2 regions of the Streptomyces sp. NEAU-YJ-81 genome follow, and region 2 is predicted to be linked to the other one. Evidence: riboswitches for the same ligand, from Rfam matches in the RefSeq annotation. Region 2 holds a riboswitch; the other holds the start of a gene.
The links. Region 2 has a riboswitch for thiamine pyrophosphate ahead of thiO (glycine oxidase ThiO). Riboswitches for the same ligand answer to the same signal wherever they lie in the genome.

Region 1: it holds a riboswitch for thiamine pyrophosphate, as region 2 does, so the genes downstream of both, thiC (phosphomethylpyrimidine synthase ThiC) here and thiO (glycine oxidase ThiO) in region 2, are expected to answer to the same signal.

The regions. Positions count from the first base shown of each region.
Region 1 is NZ_JAGFNO010000001.1:415,213-419,089, forward strand. It holds gene J5X86_RS01875 (SsgA family sporulation/cell division regulator) at 1-240, shown strand, start outside; gene J5X86_RS01880 (YibE/F family protein) at 500-1,963, opposite strand; TPP riboswitch at 2,035-2,152, shown strand; gene thiC (phosphomethylpyrimidine synthase ThiC) at 2,145-3,877, shown strand, end outside.
Region 2 is NZ_JAGFNO010000034.1:51,299-55,175, reverse strand. It holds gene J5X86_RS42410 (Rv2175c family DNA-binding protein) at 1-112, opposite strand, end outside; gene J5X86_RS42405 (NAD(P)/FAD-dependent oxidoreductase) at 215-1,396, opposite strand; TPP riboswitch at 1,602-1,715, shown strand; gene thiO (glycine oxidase ThiO) at 1,773-2,948, shown strand; gene thiS (sulfur carrier protein ThiS) at 2,945-3,145, shown strand; gene J5X86_RS42390 (thiazole synthase) at 3,153-3,877, shown strand, end outside.

The DNA.
Region 1 (3,877 bases), on a different contig from region 2:
GGCGAGGGGGATGTGCGCATCGCTCCAGCCTCCCCCGAGGGGCTCTCGGACGTCTTCATCAGACTCCAAGTCGGCTGTGAACGGGCCCTGTTCCGGGCCGGGGCCGCCCCTCTGGTGGCCTTCCTCGATCGGACGGACCGGGTGGTGCCTTTCGGCCAGGAGCCGGCGGCCTGCGATCCGGTCGGCGATCTCGACGCCGAACTCCACCGCATCCTGGCCGAGGACCGGTACGCGGGCTGAGCGCCGGATACGCGGCGGCGGGCCGAAGGCCGGTGTGCCGCGGCTGAACCGGCCGCCATTACCGAACCGGCCGTCACCACCGAACCGGCCGGATAACCGAGCCAGCCGGGCGGCGTGCCCGGTGGCTGAGCGGCTCGTCGCCCAGCGGCTCGTCGTGTCCCCGCCCGGCGGCCCAGCGTGCCGTCCCCGATGGCTCGTCGTGCCCTCGCCCAGCGGCTGTGTCCCGGCCCGGCGGCTCAACGTGCCGTTGCCCGGCCGCTCAGCGCGTCTTGGCCCGGCGCCGCCGCCCGCGTCCGCCCCGGCCGGTCCTGGCTCCCTGGGCGCCGCCCGCGTCGGCCCCCCGCTCCGCGCCGCCGTCCGCCGCCGGGGCGCCGTCCGCCGCCGGGGCGCCGTCCGCCGCCGGGGCGCGGTCCGCGGAGACCACGAGCACGGCCAGCGCCGTGGTCACCGGCACCGAGGCGACGAGCCCGATGCTGCCCACCAGCGTCCGTACGATCTCCTCCGCGACGATCTCGCTCGTGGCGACCGTGCCCACACCGCTGTCCGCGATGGAGAACAGCAGCAGCAGCGGAAGCGACGCGCCCGCGTACGCCAGCACCAGCGTGTTCACGACGGAGGCGATGTGGTCCCGCCCGATCCGCATCGCCGCCCCGTAGAGCCTGCGCCGGGACGCGGTCGGGTCCGCGGCCCTCAGCTCCCACACCGCCGAGGTCTGGGTGACCGTCACATCGTCCAGCACACCCAGCGAGCCGATGATCACGCCCGCCAGCAGCAGCCCGCGTATCTCGATGTTCGGATAGAGGCCGTGCACCAGCCCGGTCTGGTCGTCCGTATTGCCGGTCAGGCTCGCCCAGGCGATGAACAGCGAGCCCAGCACCCCGATCAGCAGCAGTGACACCAGTGTGCCGAGCACGGCGACCGATGTACGGGCCGTCAGCCCATGGCACATATAGAGCGCGAGAAGCATGATCGCGCTGCCCCCGACGACCGCGACCACCAGCGGATTGGAACCCTGGAGTATCGCCGGGAGGATGAACAGCGTCAGCACCCCGAAGCTGATCGCCAGCGCCACCAGCGCGAACACCCCGCGCAGCCGCCCCACCACCACGACGGCGAGCGCGAACAGCCCCGCCAGCAGCGCCATCGGCATCGACCGGTCGACGTCGGACACGGAGTACTGCAGGTCCTTGGGCGCCTTGGGGGCGTACGCCAGCTTCAGCTCCTGCCCGGCGCTGAACTGACGCGAGGCGTTGGGCTGGACGATTTCGGGGAAGGTGCGACCTTTGTCCTTGCCCGAGGTGACCTCGATGGTGGCCTTCTCGCAGACGCTCTTCTTCCCGCCCTGCCCGGGGGCGCCGTTCTGGGCGGCGCTGTCCTGGCCGGGCTCGGTGGGCGCCTGCGGCTGGGCGTTGACATCGGCGCAGTTCACCTCCTCGACCTTCACCACCCGTCCGGCGACGGTCTGCTGGTCGAAGCCGAGACCGCTGCGGCCGCTCGCCTTGTGGTCGGGCGTGCCGCCCGGCCAGAGCACGATCAGACCGGCGACGACGGCGACCGCGAAGGGGATGAGCACCGTCGCGATGATCTTGCGGAGGCGGGCGGAGACGGGAGCGGCGGGGCCATGACCGTGGGAGTGGCCGTGTGAATGGCCGTGGCCGTGGTCGTGCGCCTGATCGGAGGGGCGGGGCTGCTCGGGCGGGTGGTCCTGCTGGATGGCGGTCACGGTCGCATCATCGCAAGAGGAGTGGGCCCCCTGTTCAGCACTGTGGATAAACCGTTAGCGTGGGCACGAACCTTTGCAATCGCGGGAGCTCGGAGCACCGGGCTGAGAGGGCGCTGACGCTGACAGCTGCGCCGACCGCTGAACCTGTTACCGGGTAATGCCGGCGTAGGGAGTGGGTCTCATGACTCAGCAGGATGCATCATCGCGCGCCGAGAAGGCCGAATTCGGCTGGCATAAGGGATATGTCGCGGGTTCGCGCCCGGACCTCCACGTCCCGGTCCGCCGAGTGCACCTCACCAACGGCCAGGATGTGACGCTGTACGACACCTCCGGCCCGTACACCGACCCCACCATCGAGACGGATGTCCGCCGTGGCCTGGCGCCGCTGCGGCAGAACTGGATCGTCGCCCGCGGCGACACGGAGGAGTACGCGGGCCGTCCCGTCCGCCCCGAGGACGACGGGATCAAGCACACCTCGCCCCGCGGGGGACTGCGCAACCTCGACGCGGTCTTCCCCGGCCGCCCGCGCCAGCCGCGGCGCGGCCGAGCGGGCGGCCCCGTGACCCAACTCGCCTATGCGCGGCGGGGCGAGATCACGGCGGAGATGGAGTACGTGGCGATCCGCGAGAACGTCTCCTCCGAGGTGGTCCGGGAGGAGATCGCGGCGGGCCGCGCCGTCCTCCCGGCCAATGTCAACCACCCGGAGATCGAGCCGATGATCATCGGCAAGCGGTTCCTGGTGAAGGTCAACGCCAATATCGGCAACTCCGCCGTCACCTCCTCCATCGAGGAGGAGGTCGAGAAGATGACCTGGGCGACCCGCTGGGGCGCCGACACGGTGATGGACCTCTCGACCGGCCGCAACATCCACACCACCCGCGAATGGGTGCTGCGCAACTCCCCGGTCCCCATCGGCACCGTGCCGCTCTATCAGGCGCTGGAGAAGGTCGACGGCAGGGCCGAGGAGCTGACCTGGGAGATCTACAAGGACACGGTCATCGAACAGGCCGAGCAGGGCGTCGACTACATGACCGTCCACGCCGGCGTCCGGCTGCCGTACGTCCCCCTGACCGCCCGCCGCAAGACCGGCATCGTCTCCCGCGGCGGCTCCATCATGGCGGCGTGGTGCCTCGCCCACCACCAGGAGTCCTTCCTCTACACCCACTTCGAGGAGCTCTGCGAGATCCTCGCGGCGTACGACGTCACCTACTCGCTGGGCGACGGGCTGCGTCCCGGGTCGATCGCCGACGCCAACGACGAGGCGCAGTTCGCGGAGTTGCGCACGCTCGGCGAGCTCAACCGGATCGCCAAGGAGCATGGCGTCCAGACGATGATCGAGGGCCCGGGCCATGTCCCGATGCACAAGATCAAGGAGAACGTCGACCTCCAGCAGGAGATCTGTGAGGAGGCCCCGTTCTACACCCTGGGCCCCCTCACCACCGATATCGCCCCCGCCTACGACCACATCACCTCCGGCATCGGCGCCGCGATGATCGCCTGGTGGGGCACGGCGATGCTCTGCTACGTCACGCCCAAGGAGCACCTGGGCCTGCCGGACCGCGATGACGTCAAGACCGGCGTGATCACCTACAAGATCGCCGCCCATGCAGCCGACCTGGCCAAGGGCCATCCGGACGCCCAGGCATGGGACGACGCGCTTTCCGACGCGCGCTTCGAATTCCGCTGGGAGGACCAGTTCAACCTGGCCCTGGACCCGGACACGGCCCGCTCCTTCCACGACGAGACCCTCCCGGCGGAACCGGCCAAGACGGCACACTTCTGCTCGATGTGCGGGCCCAGGTTCTGTTCGATGAAGATCAGCAGAAGCATCACAGAGCAGTTCGGCGGCGACGCCGACGCGACGCCCGAGGAGATCGAGGCGGGGATGCTCCAGAAGTCCAGGGAGTTCGCGGA
Region 2 (3,877 bases):
CCTTGACCAGCTGCCGGACGCGCGTCACCTCGACACCGAGTCGCTCGGCGACGTCGGGGAGGGTGAGCCAGGCGGGGACGAGAGCATCGATCTTTGCGTCAATCTCGGTCACGGAACAAGCCTGCCATCTGGGACTGACAGTGGGTAGCCGGGCGCCCGCCGCGCGGGCCGCCCGGCCCGCCCCACACGCCCCGCCCGGCGGCCAACCGGCCGGTCAGCAGACGGCCGACTTCAGCGGCACCGACGGGTCCTCGGCCCGCGTCCGGTCCAGCCGGGCGCCGCGCTCGATCAGCTTGCGCCCCTGGGCCAGATCGCGCGGACGGCCGACGGCCAGCAGGGCGACCAGGGCGCCCTCGCGCAGCCAGCACACCGACCAGGCGGCACCGGCCGGATCGCCGCGCCAGACCAAGTCATCGGCCTCCGAATGGTGCCCGGCGTACTGCACGAAGCGCCCGAACTGCTCGGACCAGAAATACGGCACCGGGTCGTAGACCGCGCCGGGGAAGTGGGCGACCATCCGGCTCCCCACCACATTGGCGGCGACGGTGCGCGGCCCCTGCAGCGCGTTGTCCCAGTGGTGCACCAGCAGCCGCGTGCCGTAGCGGGCGGACGGGAAGGAGGCACAGTCGCCGACCGCGTAGACGTCCGGCGCCGAGGTGCGCAGCCGGTCGTCGGCGGCGACGGAGCGGTCCTCGGCCAGCTCCACGCCCGAGCCCGCCAGCCAGTCCGTGGCCGGCCGGGCCCCGATCCCGACGACCACCGCGCCCGCCCGCAGCCGGGTGCCGTCGCCGAGCACCAGCCCGCTCTCGTCCACGGAGGCCACCCGGGCGCCGGTCACCAGCCGGGCCCCGTAGTCCTCGTACCAGGCCGCCATGGGGGCCGCGACCTCGGCCGGGAGGGCGCCCGCCAGCGGCCGGTCCGCGGCCTCGACGACGGTCACGGCGCAGCCCGCCTCGCGCGCCGCCGTGGCGAACTCCGCGCCGATCCAGCCCGCCCCCACGACCGCGATCTCGCGCTGCCGGGCGAGCACCGGGCGCAGCCGCACCGCGTCGTCCAGGGTGCGCAGCAGATGGACGCCGGGCACGCCCTCGCTGCCCGGCAGCGGGACCGGCTCAGCGCCGGTGGCGATCACCAGGACGTCGTACGGGAGCTGTCCGGTCGCGGTCTCGACGAGCCGCTTGTCCGTACGGAGCCCGGTGACCTGGACGCCGAGCCGCAGCGTGATGCCGAGCCCGGCGAAGTCCACGTCGAGCGTCGACCCCTCGGCCTTGCCGAGCAGCACGGCCTTGGACAGCGGCGGCCGGTCGTAGGGCTGGTGGGTCTCCGCGCCCAGCAGGACGATCTCCCCCGTCCAGCCCTGTTCGCGTAGCGCGACGGCGGTCTGCACCCCCGCCATGCCCGCTCCGACGATCACCACCCGCTGTTCGCCGCCGCTCGAGGACGGCTTCGTCGTCGTCTCATCGCTCACACGATCACTGTATTGCGGCTGGTGGGGCGGACCGCAGAGGGCGAGGGGAGATCTCGGGCACAGAGGGGAGGGGGCGGGGGCTGGTGGGTGGTCGGGCTTTCGGGCGATTCGGGGCCGTACTAGGGTGGCGGGGCAGAGCACTCGCGGGAGCCCGGACGTACCGGGCTGAGAGGGAGGCTGGAACGGCCTCCGACCGTACGAACCTGATCCGGGTCATGCCGGCGAAGGGAGGGGCACCGTGTCCACGCACGCACCAGGTCACGACGACGGACCACACACCTCTGGGCTTGGCCGCCGACCATCCGTGGGCGGACCGTACGACGCCCTCGTCATCGGGGGCGGCATCATCGGCCTGGTCACGGCCTGGCGGGCGGCCCAGCGGGGGCTGCGCACCGCCCTCGCCGACCCGGCGCCCGGGGGCGGAGCCGCCTGGGTGGCGGCGGGGATGCTGGCCGCCGTCACCGAGCTTCATTACGGTGAGCAGACCCTGCTCGGGCTCAACTTGGCCTCGGCGCGCCGCTATCCGGACTTCGTGGCCGAGCTGGAGGAGGCGAGCGGCCAGGACGTGGGCCACCGCTCTTGCGGCACGCTCGCCGTGGCGTTCGACGCCGACGACCGCGCCCAGCTGCGCGATCTCCACACGTTCCAGCAGGGGCTCGGGCTGGAGACCGAATGGCTGACGGGGCGTGAATGCCGCCGTCTGGAACCGATGCTCGCGCCGGGCGTACACGGCGGGCTGCGCGTCTCCGGCGACAACCAGGTGGACCCGCGGCGGCTGACGGCGGCGCTGCTCACCGCGTGCGAGCGGGCCGGGGTCACCTTCCACCGCGCCCGCGCGGAGCGGCTGTTGCTGGACGGCGACCGCGCCACCGGGATCGAGCTGACCGGGGGTACGCGCCTGGCTGCCGAGCGGACCGTCCTGGCCGCCGGCAGCCTCAGCGGACGGCTCGCGGGCGTCCCCGACGACGTCCTGCCGCCCGTACGACCCGTCAAGGGGCAGGTGCTGCGGCTGTCGGTGCCCGAGCGGTACGCGCCGTTCCTCTCCCGGACCGTACGGGCCGTGGTGCGCGGCGGGCCGGTCTACCTGGTGCCGCGCGAGAACGGCGAGCTGGTCATCGGCGCGACCAGCGAGGAGCTGGGCTGGGACACCACGGTCACCGCGGGCGGGGTCTACGAACTCCTGCGGGACGCCCATGAGGTGGTGCCCGGCATCACCGAACTGCCGCTGGTGGAGACGTGTGCCGGGCTGCGCCCCGGCTCACCCGACAACGCCCCGATGCTCGGCCCGACCGCGCTGCCGGGGCTGCTGCTGGCCACCGGCCACCACCGCAACGGCGTCCTGCTCACCCCGATCACCGGCGATGTCATGGCCGAGGCGCTGACGAGCGGAGAACTCCCGCCGGAGGCCCGGCCGTTCACCCCGCGGCGCTTCGCGGCCCCCGCAGCCACACCCTCCCCAGCACAGGAGCAGCACCCATGACCGTCTCCGTCAACGGCGAGCCCCGCGAGGTCCCGGACGGGACCACCCTCGACCGGCTTGTCGCGACCCTCACCCAGGCGCCCTCGGGCGTCGCCGCCGCCGTCAACGAGACGGTCGTCCCACGCACCCAATGGCCCGCGACCCCGCTCGGCGACGGTGATCGCGTCGAGGTCCTCACCGCGGTCCAAGGAGGCTGATCCACCCATGGCTCCCACCACGGCCGCTACTGCAACCACGGCCGCTACTGCCGCCACACCCGTCACCACCCCCCCGAACGCCCCGGGCCGCGCGCCCCTCACCACCCCCGACCCGCTCACCATCGCCGGGACCGACTTCGGGTCCCGCCTGATCATGGGCACCGGCGGCGCTCCCAGCCTGGAGATCCTGGAACGCTCGCTGCTGGCCTCCGGCACCGAGCTGACGACCGTCGCGATGCGGCGGCTCGACCCCACGGTGCAAGGGTCGGTGCTCTCCGTTCTGAACCGGCACGGCATCCGCCCGCTCCCCAACACCGCCGGGTGTTTCACCGCCGGTGAGGCCGTGCTCACCGCCCGCCTCGCCCGGGAGGCCCTGGGCACGGACTGGGTCAAGCTGGAGGTGGTCGCCGACGAGCGCACCCTGCTCCCCGATCCGATCGAGCTGCTGGACGCCGCCGAGACGCTGGTCAACGACGGGTTCACGGTCCTCCCGTACACCAATGACGACCCGATCCTGGCCCGGAAGCTGGAGGACGTCGGCTGCGCCGCGATCATGCCGCTCGGCTCCCCGATCGGCTCCGGTCTCGGCATCCGCAATCCGCACAACTTCCAGCTGATCACCGAGCGCGCCACCGTGCCGGTGATCCTGGACGCGGGCGCGGGGACCGCATCGGACGCCGCGCTGGCCATGGAGCTCGGGTGCGCGGCGGTGATGCTCGCCTCGGCCGTCAC